Regions from separate parts of the Kitasatospora sp. NPDC114501 genome, predicted to be linked through region 1. Evidence: riboswitches for the same ligand, from Rfam matches in the RefSeq annotation. Region 1 holds a riboswitch; each other region holds the start of a gene.

Region 1 (4,177 bases):
CGTACTGCGGAGGATCGTAGGCACGTCCCGACCCCCCGCAACAGGGATTACCCCTCAGGTGACCAGACTCACGCCCGCCCCGCGGCCAAGAGTCGGCCAAGAGCTGTCCACGGACCGGCCACGGACCGTCCAGGAACCGGCCACGGGGCGGCAACGGAGCGGCCACCGGCCGTTGGCGCGCCGGCCGCGGTCCGTCGGGGGAGGGCGGTCCCGTCGCACCGGATACGGTCGGTCCATGCCAGCTCAGCCCCACCCCGCCCGGCCCGCCGCCGCGCCGTCCGACGCCCCCGCCCCGCAGCTGTTCACCTGGGAGTTCGCCGCCGACCCGTACCCCGCCTACGCCTGGCTGCGCGAGCACGCCCCGGTGCACCGCACCACCCTGCCGAGCGGCGTCGAGGCCTGGCTGGTGACCCGGTACGCGGACGCCCGGCAGGCGCTCGCGGACGGCCGGCTGTCGAAGAACCCGGCGCACCACAGCGAGCAGGCGCACCGCACCGGCCGGGTGGGCATCCCGGGGGAGCGGCAGGCGGACCTGATGACCCACCTGCTGAACATCGACCCGCCGGACCACACCCGGCTGCGCCGGCTGGTGTCGAAGGCGTTCACCCCGCGCCGGGTGGCCGAGTTCGAGCCGCGGGTGCAGCAGCTCACCGACCGGCTGATCGACGGCTTCGCACAGCGCGGTTCGGCGGACCTCATCCACGAGTTCGCCTTCCCGCTCCCCATCTACGCGATCTGCGACATGCTCGGGGTGCCGTCCGAGGACCAGGACGACTTCCGCGACTGGGCCGGCATGATGATCCGGCACGGCGGCGGCCAACGCGGCGGCGTGGGGCGGGCGGTGAAGCGGATGCGGGCGTACCTGCTGGAGCTGATCCACCGCAAGCGCGCGGACCTCGGGGACGACCTGATCTCCGGCCTGATCCGGGCCAGTGACCACGGCGAGCACCTGACCGAGAAGGAGGCCGCGGCGATGGCCTTCATCCTCCTGTTCGCGGGCTTCGAGACCACCGTGAACCTGATCGGCAACGGCACGTACGCGCTGCTGCGCAACCCGGAGCAGCGCCGGCTGCTGCAGGAGTCGGTGGCGCGTGGGGAGAGCGCGCTGCTGGAGACCGGGATCGAGGAACTCCTGCGCTACGACGGGCCGGTGGAGCTGGCGACCTGGCGGTTCGCGACCCGCCCGCTGACCATCGGCGGGGTGGACATCCCGGTCGGCGACCCGGTGCTGGTGGTGTTGGCCGCGGCGGACCGCGACCCGGCCCGGTTCGCGGCCGAGAACACCCTGGACCTGGCCCGGACGGACAATCCCCACCTGGGCTTCGGGCACGGCATCCACTACTGCATCGGCGCCCCGCTCGCCCGGCTGGAGGGGCGTGCCGCGCTGGCCACACTGCTTTCCCGGCTGCCCGATCTGCGGCTCGCGGAAAGCCCGGAGAACCTGCGCTGGCGCGGTGGTCTGATCATGCGTGGGCTGCGCGAACTGCCGGTGGAATTCAGTCCGGAGAGCCGCTCCCCGCACACGCCTCCGCAGGCCCCGTCCGGGCCCGCGAGCCGCTGAGACCACGCTGACGGGGCGTCGCCGATCGCCTGCCGGCGGGGGTGTGAACAACCATCAATCCGGACATAACCCCGCTGTTGGTAGGCGATCGGACACGGGCCGTAATTGTCGTGTGATATCGACGATATGAGCTTGTGATTGGTCTGATGTTCTGTCTACTCTCCCTGGAGTTCGCAGCTGCGGACCTCGTGCGCGGAACGCCGAATCCTGCCCGCCGCGCCACGGGAAACCGACCAGACCCTGGGCAGGGGCGGGGGACCCAGGTTTGTTGCCGTCTCCCACGGCTTGGGGTGAAGCCGCCCGAGCGGAATCGTTTCCGCTTACGGCGGCCGGGCCACCTCCCGGTCCGAACCCGACAGCTCACCTCGCAGGCGTGCGGAGAGGGACCTCTTCATGCTGTTCGTCGGAACCGGCCGTCACCGTCGTCGCACCCAGACCGAGAAGGCCATCGCCGTCGCCGGTGTGGCCGGCGTCGGACTCGCGATGCCGCTCCTCACCGCCACCGGCGCCTCCGCCGCCCCGGCCTCCACCTGGGACTCCGTCGCCCAGTGCGAGAGCGGCGGCAACTGGAGCATCAACACCGGCAACGGCTTCTACGGCGGCCTCCAGTTCACCTCCAGCACCTGGAAGGCGTACGGCGGCACCGCCTACGCGGCGCAGGCCAACCAGGCCGGCAAGGCCCAGCAGATCGCGGTCGCCGAGAAGGTCCTGGCCTCGCAGGGTCCGGGCGCCTGGCCGGTCTGCTCCCAGAAGGCCGGCCTGACCAAGGGCGGCGCCCCGGCCGTGGTCGACACCTCCTCGGACGCCAAGCCGCAGTCCGCCCCCAAGCAGCAGGCCCCGAAGCCCGCCGCCAAGCCGGCCGAGAAGCCGGTCGTGCAGAAGCCGGTCGCCCAGAAGCCGGTGCAGAAGCCCGCCGCGCAGCCGGTCCAGCAGGCCGCCCCGCAGCAGCAGGCACAGCCGCAGACCCCGGGCTTCTCCGGCCAGGCCGGCTGGGACGCCGACGCCAAGGTGTACTGGTACCAGAACAACGGCGCCTGGTACTGGACCAGCCACCAGAGCGTCTACCAGCAGTACGCCGGCCAGGCCGCCGCCCAGCCGCAGTACGCCCCGCAGGCCGCGCAGTCGGCCCCGCAGGCCGGCGGCCACGACTACACCGTCCGCACCGGTGACACCCTGTCGACCATCGCCGCCGCCCAGGGCGTGTCCGGCGGCTGGCACGCGCTGTACGACCAGAACCACGCCACCGTCGGCGGCGACCCGAACCTGATCATGCCCGGCCAGGTGCTGCACCTCGGCTGAGCCGTCGGCTCCGGTGCCGACGCCCGTCGGCGCACGACGCCGACACCGTTCCACCCCGCCGTCCGAAGGGGGCCGGTCCTACCGGCCCCCTTCGTCCGTATTCGCCCGCTCCGGTGGGACAAGCTGGGACAAGCAGGTGAACTACCGGTGCGTAGCGGGGCCACACGCTGAGACGGGACCGAGGCGGAGGTGGTCCCGGGAGCCCGGGCGGTTAGGCTCTGGTCGTAACGACTCCGCAATCGTCCTGCTGACAGCACCACCGTCAGACCGGACCCTGCTTCCGCAAGGAGATGCCTCGTGCCGTCCATCGATGTCGTCGTAGCCCGTGAGATCCTCGACTCCCGCGGCAACCCCACGGTCGAGGTCGAGGTCGGCCTCGACGACGGCAGCACGGGTCGTGCCGCTGTCCCGTCGGGTGCCTCCACCGGTGCCTTCGAGGCCCTGGAGCTGCGCGACGGCGACAAGAACCGCTACTTCGGCAAGGGCGTCGAGAAGGCCGTCCTGGCCGTCATCGAGCAGATCGGCCCGGAGCTGGTCGGCTACGACGCCACCGAGCAGCGCCTGATCGACCAGGCCATGCTGGACCTGGACGCCACCCCGGACAAGTCCTCGCTCGGCGCCAACGCCATCCTGGGCGTCTCGCTGGCCGTCGCGCACGCCGCCTCCGAGGCCAGCGACCTGCCGCTGTTCCGCTACCTGGGCGGCCCGAACGCCCACGTCCTGCCGGTCCCGATGATGAACATCCTCAACGGCGGGTCGCACGCGGACTCCAACGTCGACATCCAGGAGTTCATGATCGCCCCGATCGGCGCGGAGTCCTTCTCCGAGGCCGTCCGCTGGGGCGTCGAGGTCTACCACACGCTCAAGGGCGTGCTGAAGGAGCGCGGCCTGTCCACCGGCCTGGGCGACGAGGGCGGCTTCGCCCCGAACCTGGACTCCAACCGCGAGGCCCTGGACCTCATCGTCGAGGCCATCCAGAAGGCCGGCTACGTGCCCGGCCGTGACGTCGCGCTGGCCCTGGACGTCGCCTCCTCCGAGTTCTACGAGAACGGCGCCTACCAGTTCGAGGGCAAGGACCTCACGTCCGCCGAGCTCATCGAGTACTACGCCGAGCTGGTCGCCGCGTACCCGCTGGTCTCCATCGAGGACCCGCTGGACGAGTCGGACTGGGACGGCTGGAAGGCCATGACCGACAAGCTGGGCGACAAGGTCCAGCTGGTCGGCGACGACCTGTTCGTCACCAACCCGGCCCGCCTGGCCCGCGGCATCGAGACCGGCACCGCCAACGCGCTGCTGGTGAAGGTGAACCAGATCGGC
Region 2 (4,177 bases), on a different contig from region 1:
CAGGACACGAAGACGTAGAGCAGTCCGACCCCGATCACCGACACCAGCGTCGCCCGCGGCACCACCCGCTTCGGATCCCGGGACTCCTCGCCGTACATCGCGGTGGACTCGAACCCCACCCAGGACCAGAACGCGAAGAACAGGCCGAGCCCGGCCGCCGCCGCACCCGAACTCCCCACCCCCTTCAGCGCGTTCAGCGGGTTCACGGCGTCGAGCACGATCCCGTCCGGCCCGCCGCCGGAGAACAGCACCGCGAACGAGACCGCCCCCAGCACCCCGATCTCCAGCACCAGCGCGACCCCGAGCACCCTGGCCGTCAGGTGCAGGTCGAACCAGGCCATCACCCCGATCGCCGCCACCCCGAACAGCGCGTACCAGCCCCAGCCCAGCTCCACCCCCAGCTGCGAACGGACCAGCCCGCGCAGCGAGTACGCGAAGAAGCCGAGGGCCGAGGCCTCGGTGACGACGTACGCGAGCACCGCGAGCAGGCCCGAGGCCATCCCGACCACCCGGCCCAGCCCGTGCGAGACGTAGCCGTAGAACGCGCCGACCGCGGTGATGTGGCGGGCCATCGCCACGTACCCGACCGAGAACACCGTCAGCACCACGGTCGCCACGATGTACGCGGCGGGCGCGCCGACACCGTTGCCCTGCCCGACGATGATCGGCAGGTTGCCGGTCATCGCGGTGATCGGGGCGGCGGTGGCGAGTGCCATGAACACCACACCGACCAGGCCGACCGAGTCCGCCTTCAACCGGTCGACCCCGCCCGACCCGGGCCGGTCCCTCCCGACCGTCTCCTCCGTCACGTCCCCGCTCCGGACCGCCATCCGGCCTCCTCGCCTCCCGGACCCGCCCGACCGACCGGACCGGCCGGGCGATGACCGTCCGCCAGCATGGCGCGCCGAAGGCACCCGCGGCGCCGACGACCACCCGGCGGAGCAGCGGAGTTGACGCCGTGTTCGACCGCTCGAACGGCATGGCGGGGCCGAACGGCGCGGAAACGGACCCAGCCCCGGAACGGACCCGGCCCCGGAAACGACAGCGGCCGGCCCGGCCGCACGAGGAGGTCCCCGTGCGGCCGGGCCGGCCTGGGCGTGTCCCGCGCCCATGTCCACTGTGCGGCGATCACCCGGTCGAGCGGTCACCCGACATGACCATCCCGGAGGATCGATTCGCCCCGCAGCAGCGGTGGTTCCTGAAACCCTGGAAGCTCAGCGGCTCCGGGTCAGAGCGCGACGCCGTGCGCGCGCAGGTAGGCGACCGGGTCGATGTCCGAGCCGTACTCCGAGCCGTTGCGGATCTCGAAGTGCAGGTGCGGGCCGGTCACGTTGCCGGTGGCGCCGGAGAGGCCGATCTGCTGGCCGACGGTGACGGTCTGACCAATCTTCACACCGATCGAGGAGAGGTGCGCGTACTCGGCGTAGTGGCCGTCGGCGAGCTTGATCTCGACCTCGTTGCCGTAGGCACCGCCGTTGCCGGCCTTGACCACGACACCGTTGGCGACGGCGCGCAGCGGGGTGCCGGTCGCGGCGACGAAGTCCTGGCCGGTGTGGTGGCCGGAGGCCCACATCGAGCCGGCCACGCCGTAGGCGGTGCCCAGCTTCGGGTTGGCCAGCGGGGCGACGTAGCCGGAGGTGGCGGCGGCGACCGGAGTGGCGGTCACGGCCGCGGCCGGAGCGGCGACCTGCGCCTGGGTCTGGAGCTGCGCGGACGGCTTGGCGGCCTCGGTCTTCACCTGGACCTGGGCCTGCGGCTTGGCGGCCTGGGTCGCCGGAGCGGCCGGCTTGGCCGGAGCGGCGGGCTTCGCCGGGGCGGCGGGCTTCGCCGGAGCGGCGGGCTTCGCCGGAGCGGCGTCGGCGGACGGCGCGGCGGCGTGGCCCTTCAGCGCGAGCTGCTGGCCCGGGAAGATCAGGTTCGGGTTGGCGCCGACGACCGAGCGGTTCTGCTCGTACAGGGCGTGCCAGCCGCCGTCGACGTTCTTGGCGTCGGCGATCTTGGACAGGGTGTCGCCGCTGACGACGCGGTAGCTCTCCTGCGCGGCCTGGGCAGCGGCCGGAGCGGCCTGGGCTGCCGGGGCGGCGGCCGGGGCGGCCGGCTTGGCCTCGGTGGAGGCGGCGGCCGGGGCGGCCGGAGCGGTGTGCGCCTGGGCGCTCACCGCGGTGACGAGCGGGAGGACGAAGGACACGCCGGTGACGGCGGTGGCGATGCCGATGCGGGCGGCGCGGGGCAGGGCGATACGACGAGCCTGAGCAGGCATGGAATTTTTCCTCTCCGACGCCTGCGAGGTGAGCTGTCGGGTTCGGGCTGGAGTTGCCCGGCCGCATGCGCGGCTTCACCCCTAGCCGGTCCTGGACGCCCGCGCCCTGAGGCGCGAACTCCGGTCCGGCGACTTACCTGTGGGTCCCCCGCTCCTGCCGTACAGAGTTCGTTTCGAACCACCGGGCGGCGGCAGGACTCGGCGTTCCACCCGGCGGATCCGTCCGGACTGGCCGGGCGGTCGCTGAACTAAAACCCATCCGTTCGGGTGAAGCAATGTCGATCTCTTGAAACGGCAACGATCCCCCCTGGACCGGTGACCCTCCGCAGGCCGGGCCGCACGGTGCGTACACAATCCATTCACCCCCCGCCACTGATCCGCGACCCTGCGCCGAGATCGGCCACGCTGCGCACCCACCCGCTCACCCACCGCCCAACCCCAACACACCCACCGGTGACCCTTGTCACGTGCGCCTCAGCAGCGCAGGATTCGCCCGTGGCCACCTCCGAGGCCGGCACCCTGCGCCTGGGCACCGCGCAGGGTCGCTGGGTACTACTGGCGACGGTGCTCGGCTCCAGCATGGCGATGCTCGACGGCACCGTGGTGAACGTCGCCCTGCCCCGGATCGGCACCGACCTCGGCGCCTCCCTGGCGTCCCTTCAGTGGACGCTGAACGCCTATCTGCTCACCCTGGCGGGCCTGATCCTGCTCGGTGGCGCGCTCGGCGATCGGTACGGGCGGCGCAAGGTCTTCCTGATCGGCGTGGTCTGGTTCGCCATCGCCTCCGCGGCCTGCGCCGCCGCGCCGAACATCCACGTGCTGATCGCCGCCCGCGCCGTCCAGGGCATCGGCGGCGCGCTGCTCACCCCCGGCTCGCTCGCCATGCTCCAGGCGGTCTTCCACCCTGACGACCGCTCGGCGGCGGTCGGCCTCTGGTCCGGCCTCGGCGGGGTGTCGGCCGCGGTCGGCCCCTTCCTCGGCGGCTGGCTGGTGGACGGCCCCGGCTGGCGCTGGATCTTCCTGCTGAACCTGCCGCTCGCCGCCGCCGTGATCGCGGTCACCACCCGCTCGGTGCCGGAGAGCCGGGACGAGGGAGCCGCCGGGCGCTTCGACGTGCTCGGCGCCGTGCTCGCCGCCGTCGCCCTCGGCGCGATCACCTACGCGCTGACCGCGGCCGGCGAGGGCCTGTCCCCCGCGGTCTGGGTCAGCGGGGCGATCGGGCTGGCGCTCGGCGTGGCCTTCGTGGCCGTCGAGCGCCGCACCCCCGACCCGATGCTGCCGCTCGGGCTGTTCTCCTCCCGGCTGTTCACCGCGGTGAACCTGGTCACCCTGTGCGTGTACGCGGCGTTCAGCGGCGTCTTCTTCCTGCTGGTGGTGCAGCTCCAGATCGTGTCCGGGTTCTCGCCGCTGGTCTCGGGCTTCGCCCTGGTGCCGATCACCGTCCTGATGCTGGCGCTGTCCGCCCGGGCCGGCCGCCTCGGCAAGCGCATCGGCCCGCGCGTCCCGCTGACCGTCGGCCCGATGGTGTGCGCCGCCGGGGTGCTGCTGATGCTGCGCACCGGCCCGGACTCCTCGTACTGGGTGGACGTGCTGCCCGCCGTCACGGTGATGGGCTGCGGGATGACGCTGCTGGTCGCGCCGCTCACGGCGACCGTGCTGGCGGCCGTCGAGGTCCGGCACGCGGGCATCGCCAGCGGGGTCAACAACGCCGCCGCCCGCGCGGCCGGCCTGCTCGCGGTGGCCGCCCTGCCGGCGCTGGCCGGGCTGAGCGGCGACGCCTACCGGGTGCCCGCCTCGGTCGACTCCGCCTTCCACACCGCGATGCTGATCTGCGCGGGCCTGCTGGCCGCCGGCGGGCTGATCGCCTTCGCGACCGTACGGGGCAACGTGCTGGCCCCCGAGGAGCAGCCGGTGGCC
Region 3 (4,177 bases), on a different contig from region 1:
GTCTGGTGCGGGCCGAGCCGCAGGGCCGCCCGGTGGTGGTGGTGTCCACCGACCGGGAGGTCGCGGAGGGCGTGCGGAAGGCGGGCGCGCGCCCGGTGGCGTCGGTGCTGCTGCTGAACCGGCTGGCCCGGCCCTGACCTGGGTCGGCTAGCATGACGGCTGGTCAGCGGTTCGTCCGGAGCGGTGTGCGGGTCCCGTGAAGTCAGCGTGGGGACCGGGGTTCACGCCTTCGGGGGAGTAGCAAAACGGTTAGATCTTCACTAGGGTCTGGCGTCAAACCTATTTTCCGGAATCTCATCCCATCAGGTGAGCCCGTAGAAAGAAGGAGCCGGTCCCTTGGCCTCCCACCGCCGTCCCAAGCAGCCGAGCCGCGCACGGATCTCCGTGCTCACCGCCGCCGCTGCGACCGCGGTCGCACTCTCCGCCCAGGTGGCCGCGCACGCCGCGCCGCAGCCGGACAAGACGGACGTCAAGGCGCAGATCGACCAGCTCCAGGAGGAGCAGGAGCAGGCGGCGGAGAAGTACAACGGCGCCAAGGAGCGGGCGGACCAGCTGCGCAAGCAGGCCGACCAGCTGCAGGACCAGGTGGCCCGCGGCCAGGAGCAGATGACCCAGCTCCAGGGCGGCCTCGCCGAGGTGGCGGGCGAGCAGTACCGCGCCGGCGGCATCGACCCGTCCGTCCAGCTGATGCTCTCCTCCGACCCGTCCGGCTACCTGGAGAAGGCCTCGACCGTCCAGCAGGCCAGCACCAGCCAGGCCGAGGCGCTCAAGGGGCTGCTGGACCAGCAGCGCCGGCTGGACCAGCAGAAGGCCGAGGCGGCCGCCGTGCTCGCCTCGCTGGACAGCACCACCAAGGACCTGAACCAGGCCAAGGCGGACGTCAACACCAAGCTGAAGGCCGCCCAGGACCTGCTGAACTCGCTGAGCGCCGCCGACCGCGCCGCGCTGCGGGCCCAGCAGGCGCAGGACGACCGCGCCTCGCGCGGCAGCGCGCGGGTGGACCTCGGCAGCCTGCCGCCGGCCAGCGGCTACGCGGGGGCGGCGGTGGCCAAGGCGATGAGCAAGCAGGGCTCGCCGTACGTGTGGGGCGCCACCGGATCGACCACCTTCGACTGCTCGGGCCTGATGGTCTGGGCGTACGGGCAGGCCGGCGTCTCGCTGCCGCGCACCTCGCAGGAGCAGGGCCACTACGGCACCCGGGTGCCGTCGCTGGACCAGGCCCAGCCGGGCGACCTGGTGATCTACGGCCCGAGCATGTACCACGTCGGGATGTACATCGGGAACGGCATGGTGGTCCACGCGCCGCACACCGGTGACGTGGTGAAGGTGATGAAGGCCGACGCGATGCCGATCAACACCATCCGCCGGGTCTGACGGTCCGACACGCCCGGGACGCCTGTTCGGGTCCTGTGAAAAGCGCCACCTCCGTTGCGGGGGTGGCGTTCGGCTTTCCGCCCTTTTGCGACCGCATGCTGAGAACCGATCAGCCTTGTGTGCACCATTGGTCACCATCGGTCATCTTCACAAAGGAACTTGGGTAATCTTCCGTCTTTTTTCTGACAAGGATTTGAACGGATCACGGTTCAGTTACTAGGGTCATGCTCCGAACCACCGCACTGTCGATCGCCCAGCCAGGGTGGCGGCGGTGGTTACCGCCGAGTTCGCAAGGCAGCGGGGCAGGTCGAAGCGACTGCCCGACAGGGGAGCCCAGTGACTGGGGGCGCTGCGGAGCGGAGCCGGGGAACCACGTTCCTCCGGGGTGAATCGGCGCCAGGTCGGCCGAACGGCCGTGAGGCGTCGTAGGGCATGCTTCCGGCCCGAACCCGTCAGCTCACCCGGTAGGCGGACGTAGGAAGAAGGAGTCCGCCTTCGTGGCGTCCCATCGTCGTCCCAAGCCCGCCGGCCGCGCCCGGGTCTCGATCCTGACCGGCGTCGCCGCCGCAGCGGTCGCCCTCTCCGCGCAGTCCGGCGCCCACGCCGACCCGCAGCCGACCAAGGAACAGGTCAAGGAGCAGGTCGACCAGCTCAACGAGCAGGCCGAGGTCGCGACCGAGAACTACAACGCCGCCCAGGCCAAGCAGCAGGAGCTGGAGAAGCAGGTCTCCGGCCTCCAGGACCAGGTGGCCCGTCAGCAGGCCCAGGTCACCGAGCTCCAGGGCGGTCTGGCCGAGATCGCCGGCGAGCAGTACCGCAACGGGGGGATATCCCCGACCGTCCAGCTGATGTTCTCCTCCAGCCCGGACAGCTTCCTCAGCCAGGCCGACGCGCTGAACCAGGCCGGTGCCACCCAGAAGGGTCAGCTGAAGGAGCTCCAGGAGCAGCAGCGCAAGCTCGACCAGGACCGCAACGAGGCCCAGGGCAAGCTCGCCGAGCTGGAGTCGACGACCCAGCAGCTGAAGACCTCCAAGGAGGAGGTCCAGGGCAAGCTGAAGGCCGCCCAGGACCTGCTCAACACCCTGACCGAGCAGGAGCGCCAGGCACTGCGCCAGGCCGAGGAGAAGGCCGCGGCCGAAGCCAAGGCCAAGGCCGACGCGGCCGCCCAGGCGCAGGCGCAGGCCGACCGCGCCTCGCGCGACAACACCCGCGGCAACCTCTCCGCTCCGTCGTCCACCGCCCCGACCACCACCGCTCCGGTGAAGGTGGCCCCGGGCAGCTCGCGCGGTGCCGCGGCCCTCGCGGCCGCCGCGTCCAAGGTCGGCAGCCCGTACGTCTGGGGTGCCACCGGCCCGAGTTCCTTCGACTGCTCCGGCCTGATGGTCTGGGCGTTCAACCAGGCGGACGTGTCGCTGCCGCGCACCTCGCAGGCGCAGGCCTCGGCCGGCGCCCGGATCGGCACGGACCTCTCCCAGGCCCAGCCCGGCGACCTGCTGATCTTCTACACCGACGCCCATCACGTCGGCATCTACGCCGGCAACGGCCAGGTGCTGCACGCTCCCAAGCCGGGTGCGTCGGTGCGCTACGAGGCGGTCACCAACATGCCGCTGACCGGCATCGTGCGGGTCTGATCCCCGCTCTGCCGCTTCCAGGCCCGGTCTTCCCCAGGGAAGGCCGGGCCTGCGGCTTTTCCGGCGGGTCGACCTGATGTCCGATTAGGGGTCGAATATTCGGGTTGGGAGGGGTTTGGACTCGCTTGCCCGGACTCGCTAACGTCTGCCACCGGACTCCCGCTCGACGGCCGCCCGTCCCGGTGCGGCGGTGGGAGCCCGCGCCGCAGGATTGGAGTCGCTGCCGCCATGCCCGTGCACCGTCGTTCCCAACTGCTCGCCCGGGCGCTGGTGCTGACCACGGCCGCCGCCACCGCGCTGGGCGTCGCCGCCGGGGGTCGCGCCCAGGCCGCCCCCGGCAGCCCGGACCCGGCCGACCGTCAGGACGTCAAGACCCAGGTGGAGCAGCTGTACGACGAGGCCGAGCAGGCGTCCGAGAGGTTCAACGCGGCGCAGGAGGCCCAGCGGCGGCTCCAGGGCGAGACCACGGTCATCCAGGGCGAGATCGCCCTCGCCCAGGACCGGCTCAACGAACTGCGCGGCGACCTGGCGACGGTGGCCGGGGCCGAGTACCGCGGCGGCGGGATGACCCAGACGGCTCAGCTGATCCTCTCGCCCGACCCGGAGGACTACCTGGCCCGCGCCCGCACCCAGGGCCAGGCCGCCGCACGCCAGCAGGAGGCCCTGCACGAGCTGGTCACCCGGCAGCGCCGGCTCGACCAGCGCCGCACCGAGGCGGCCGACAAGCTCGCCGAGCTGGACCGGACCCGCCGCTCGCTCGCCGAGAGCAAGCTGGAGATCCAGCAGCGGCTGGCCAAGGCGCAGAAGCTGCTGAACGGCCTGGGCGCCGCCGAGCGGGCCCGGCTGACGGCCCAGGACGCCCGGGACGCCGAGCAGCGCGCCACCCGGGGCACCGACCGGCTGGACCTCGGCACCGCCCCGCCCGCCTCCGAGCGCGGGGCCGCCGCGCTGGCCGCCGCGGTGCGGATGATCGGCTCCCCGTACGTCTACGGGGCCACCGGGCCGCACGCGTTCGACTGCTCCGGTCTGATGTACTACAGCTGGCGGCAGGCCGGAGTGACCCTGCCGCGCACCTCGCAGGCCCAGGCGTACGCCGGGCAGCGGATCAGCCTGTCCGAAGCGCGACCGGGAGACCTGGTGATCTTCTACCGGGACATGCACCACGTCGGCAT
Region 4 (4,177 bases), on a different contig from region 1:
TTGGGAGGAGGTGTCCACCACGGGATTCGGCGGATCCGCGGGACAGAGCCAGGGCGGCCGGGGGGAATGCCGGAACCCCCGGGGAGAGCGACCAGACTCTCCCCGGGGGTGGCGGGTGGTCAGCGTTCGGGTGACAGCTGACAGATGACAGATGATGAAATCTGTTATCTGTTATCTGAAATCTGTCAGCTGTCACCCGTCAGCCGTCGGCTGTTCGCCGTCCTCAGACCCGGCCGGCGAAGTCCGGGGCCCAGTTGGCGATGGTCTGCTCGCGGACGCCCGAGCTCGGGTTGGCGGCCTCGACGTACTTGCCGTTGCCGACGTAGATCGCGACGTGGTAGACGCCGGAGTCCTTGCCGTTGTTGGACCAGAACAGCAGGTCGCCCGGCTGGAGACTGTCCAGCGAGACGTGGGTGCTGGCGGCGGCCTGGTCGGCGGCGACGCGCGGGACGGAGATGCCCGCGGCGCGCAGCGCGGCCTGGGTCAGGCCGGAGCAGTCCCAGCCGCCGTTGCCGGTGCCGCCGTAGACGTACGCCTGACCGACCTTCGACTCGGCGAAGGACACCGCGGCGGCCATGCTGCCGGTGGCGGCCGGGGCCGGGGCCGGGGTCTGGGGCTGCGGAGCGGGCTTGGCGGCCGGGGCCTGGGGCTGCGCGGTCGGCTTGGCGTTCACGGCGCCGCCGTCCGCGGACTGGCCGGACTTCTGCGAGCGGTCGAACCAGGTGAAGTCCGAGCCCGACTTGTCGGCGGACGAGCCGTCGAAGGACAGGTGCTGGCCCGGGTAGATGGTGTCCGGGCCGTCGGCCAGGGTGCCGCGGTTGAGCTCGTACAGCCGCTGCCAGCCGCCCTGCACGTTGTGCCGGTCGGCGATCGAGGACAGCCAGTCGCCCTCGACCACGGTGTAGTCGCCGCCCTGGGCCTGCTGCTGGCGCTTCTGGGCCCAGTCGCTCCGGCTGCCGGAGGCGGCGGAGTCGGTGGCGGCCTGGGCGCCGTCCTGGGCGGGCGCGGCGGGCTTGGCGGCCGGGGTCTGGGCCTGCGCGGGCTTGGCGGCGGGCTTCGCGGCCGGAGCGGCCGGCTTGGCGCCCTGGGCGGGCGTGGCGGTGGTCGAGCCGGCCGTGGAGCCCGCCGAGGTGTCGACGGCGGCCGGGGTGCCGCCCTTGGTCAGGCCGGCCTTGACGGAGCAGACGGGCCAGGCGCCGGGGCCCTGCGAGGCGAGGACCTTCTCGGCGACGGCGATCTGCTGGTCCTTGGTGGCCAGGTCGGCGCGCGCCGCGAAGGCGGTGCCGCCGAAGGCGGACCAGGTGCTGGAGGTGAACTGGAGACCGCCGTAGAAGCCGTTGCCGGTGTTGATGCTCCAGTTGCCGCCGCTCTCGCACTGGGCGACCTTGTCCCAGGTGGCGACGGTGGCGGCGGAGGCGGTGCCCGAGGTGAGGCAGGGGACGGTGAGGCCGACGCCCGCGACGCCGAGGGCGGCGATCACGCGGCGGGTGCGGCTGGACAGGCTGGTGCCGTTGGTGGGCAGCATGAAGACGCGGTCCTCTCCCACGCCTGCGAGGTGAGCTGTCGGATTCGGGCTGGAGTTGCCCGGCCGCGCGGTGAGCGCGGCTTCACCCCTAGCCCTGGACCGTTCCGGAGATCGGTCCGGGGCGACTTACCTGTGGGTCCCCCGCTCCTGCCGTGGTGCGTTTTCGCGATGCCAGGACATCCGACGGCAGGACTCGGCGTTGCGGATGAACCGGGTTCGTGTGGTCACGAACGGGGAGCACGTTAATCAGACTTAAGTTCAAACTGCAAATGCCTGTGACGCGCATCACGGTTTAGTGAGAACTGCCAAAATTGCAGGCGACCATGATCGTAAATGATCGTTTTCGAGCAATTCTGTTGCGGAAACCGACAACTGGCTATGCCTCAGGAGTGACATGACGGCGCGTTGAATCGCGGAAGAGTGTGCTCCGGAGGCGAGCGGGGCGGCCGTGATTCACGTGTCCGTGCGCGCGTTCCCTATTTCCCTTCAAATAGCGCCAGAACGGACATTCCACTTCCTTGCGCCCGGTTCCCGTACGGGACCAATGCGAAGGGCCCGGAACGCGAACCGTTCCGGGCCCTTCGGCGCGCGCGAACCGGCGCGCGGTGTCGACTACTGCCCGAGGGACCCCTCGGCGGCCGCGTGGGCGCCGCGAACGCCCTCCAGGGCCCCCTCGGCCTCGGCGGCGGCCGCGGCCTCCGCCTCGGCCCGCGCCAGGTCCTCCGCGGACGGCATGGGCAGCGCGGCCAGGTAGGTGGAGGCGATCAGCTGGCCGACCGACGGGTAGGCGCCCAGCGGCGCGGCCGACGGGCAGCCGGTCTCCTCGGCGGCGGTGGCGAGCAGCTCGGAGTCCGCCTCCGGGCCGATCACCAGCGGGGCCAGCGCCGGGCGCTGCGAGCCGGTGTCCCTGAGGTGGTTGACGGCCGCGGCCACCGAGCCGGGCACGTCGAGCGCGGCGGCGACGACCGGCACGGCCAGCCGCGCGGCGAGCAGCACGCCGGTGATGCCGGCCGCGGCGGCCGCGTCCTCGCCGCCGACGGTGGTCAGCACCACGCCGTCCGCGGCGGTCGCGATGGCGAACAGCCGGGCGCGGTCGGCCCGGGCCAGCCCGGCCTCGGACAGCCGGACGTGCACGGCCTCGGCCAGCAGCGGGTGCGGGCCCAGCGGGTCGGTGACGGGAGCGCCGTACTCGGCGGCGAGCGCGTGAAGCTCGCTCAGGAAGGTGTGCGGGCCGGGCACCAGCGGCACCAGGACGGGCATCGGCAGCCCGGCCTCGGCGGCCAGGGCCAGCAGCTCGGCCACCGTGCGGTCCTCGCCGCCCGCGCCCTCGGCGCCGTTCCCGGGGAGGTAGCCGACCGCGGTCTGGACGCCGTTCTGCTCGGTGCGGACGATCGAGAGCAGTTCCTCGACGACCGAGCGGGACTCGGGCCCGGCGGTCGCGGGCACGGCGAGCACCAGGGCCGGGGCGCCGGCCGGGATCTCGGGGCGCTCGGGACGACGGTGGCGCCCCCGCGCACGGGAGCCTGGAGTGCGGACGGGCAGTGGCGCGCCCGGAATGGCTGCGGTGCTCATGCCGGAGATCGTAGGACATCGGCCCGTCGGGCTTGCAGTCGGCTGCCGGACGGGATCCGCGTGGTCGCGGTGCGGACCCCGTGCGAACCCGGTGCGTCTTCGGCACCGGTCCGGGCGCTTTGCCTACAATCCGGACATTCCTCACCCAACCCCCGTACGGTCTCCGGTGGTTACCACGACGCGATCCGAGTGGGCGGGCGTTGCACCTGGGGTGCGTGAGATGTCTCACAGCACGAGGATGGTTTGACGCAGGGTCACGGGGGTGCGACTCCCGGCGCTCGAAGATCAACATTCAGCGGGGAAGTGCTCACGGCCGGTTATCACGAGCCCGGTGATTCATCGGCTATGTCCGTTTACGTACCGTCAGGAGAAGGGCCGTGAAGAGTTGGCGAATGCGGGTAAAAGGCCTGGTGCACCTGCAACGTCCCGTGCTGATGCACGTGCACTGCGGCTATCATCGCGTCAAGTGAGGCGTTGTGCCGGACCGGTACGGGGCCGGCCCGTTCGTTTCGGCGGCGCCGGGGGCGCCGCGCTGGACGACAACTCCGGAGCTCTTCGGGAGATTTCTATGCACGACTCGCAGGACACGCACGGCTCGTACGACCCCTACAACGGGATGGCCGCGGCCGATCTCCAGGGGGTGGTCTGGCAGAAGAGCCGGCACAGCAACTCCCAGGGCAACTGCGTCGAGTTCGCGGCGCTGCCGGGAGGCGATGTGGCGATGCGCAACTCGCGGTTCCCGGACGGTCCGGCCCTCATCTACACCCGGGCCGAGATCGCGGCCCTGCTGCTGGGGGCGAAGGACGGGGAGTTCGACCACCTGGCGGTCTGACCGGCCGCCGTGCTCCATCATCGGGGGGCCGTCGTGGGTGCCGACACCACGACGGCCTTTGTCTTTCTCTCTTCCGGATGTCACCGCTCCGGGAATCGTTGCTCCCGAAACCGCCGCCCCGGTTGTCGCTCCTCCGGAGGCGTCCGACGCTGCGGTGTCCGACGCTGCGGTGTTCGATCCGGAGGCGTCGCCCCGGCGGCCGCCGCCGGATTCGCCCGGCCGCCGGGCCGCCCTGAGCCGCTCGCGGG

What was found. Region 1 has a riboswitch for cyclic di-AMP ahead of ACZ7RU_RS03890 (LysM peptidoglycan-binding domain-containing protein). Riboswitches for the same ligand answer to the same signal wherever they lie in the genome.
Region 2: it holds a riboswitch for cyclic di-AMP, as region 1 does, so the genes downstream of both, ACZ7RU_RS29550 (M23 family metallopeptidase) here and ACZ7RU_RS03890 (LysM peptidoglycan-binding domain-containing protein) in region 1, are expected to answer to the same signal.
Region 3: it holds a riboswitch for cyclic di-AMP, as region 1 does, so the genes downstream of both, ACZ7RU_RS02710 (C40 family peptidase) here and ACZ7RU_RS03890 (LysM peptidoglycan-binding domain-containing protein) in region 1, are expected to answer to the same signal.
Region 4: it holds a riboswitch for cyclic di-AMP, as region 1 does, so the genes downstream of both, ACZ7RU_RS36690 (transglycosylase family protein) here and ACZ7RU_RS03890 (LysM peptidoglycan-binding domain-containing protein) in region 1, are expected to answer to the same signal.

What each region holds. Positions count from the first base shown of each region.
Region 1 is NZ_JBVKDS010000002.1:70,333-74,509, forward strand. Features, by position in the region: gene ACZ7RU_RS03885 (cytochrome P450 family protein) at 236-1,561, shown strand; cyclic di-AMP (ydaO/yuaA leader) riboswitch at 1,783-1,949, shown strand; gene ACZ7RU_RS03890 (LysM peptidoglycan-binding domain-containing protein) at 1,955-2,860, shown strand; gene eno (phosphopyruvate hydratase) at 3,158-4,177, shown strand, end outside.
Region 2 is NZ_JBVKDS010000017.1:198,444-202,620, forward strand. Features, by position in the region: gene ACZ7RU_RS29545 (APC family permease) at 1-830, opposite strand, end outside; gene ACZ7RU_RS29550 (M23 family metallopeptidase) at 1,229-2,260, opposite strand; cyclic di-AMP (ydaO/yuaA leader) riboswitch at 2,264-2,401, opposite strand; gene ACZ7RU_RS29555 (MFS transporter) at 2,756-4,177, shown strand, end outside.
Region 3 is NZ_JBVKDS010000001.1:576,475-580,651, forward strand. Features, by position in the region: gene ACZ7RU_RS02700 (NYN domain-containing protein) at 1-137, shown strand, start outside; gene ACZ7RU_RS02705 (C40 family peptidase) at 337-1,374, shown strand; cyclic di-AMP (ydaO/yuaA leader) riboswitch at 1,712-1,861, shown strand; gene ACZ7RU_RS02710 (C40 family peptidase) at 1,872-3,005, shown strand; gene ACZ7RU_RS02715 (C40 family peptidase) at 3,234-4,177, shown strand, end outside.
Region 4 is NZ_JBVKDS010000035.1:1,186-5,362, forward strand. Features, by position in the region: gene ACZ7RU_RS36690 (transglycosylase family protein) at 224-1,546, opposite strand; cyclic di-AMP (ydaO/yuaA leader) riboswitch at 1,533-1,695, opposite strand; gene ACZ7RU_RS36695 (sirohydrochlorin chelatase family protein) at 2,138-3,097, opposite strand; gene ACZ7RU_RS36700 (DUF397 domain-containing protein) at 3,666-3,929, shown strand.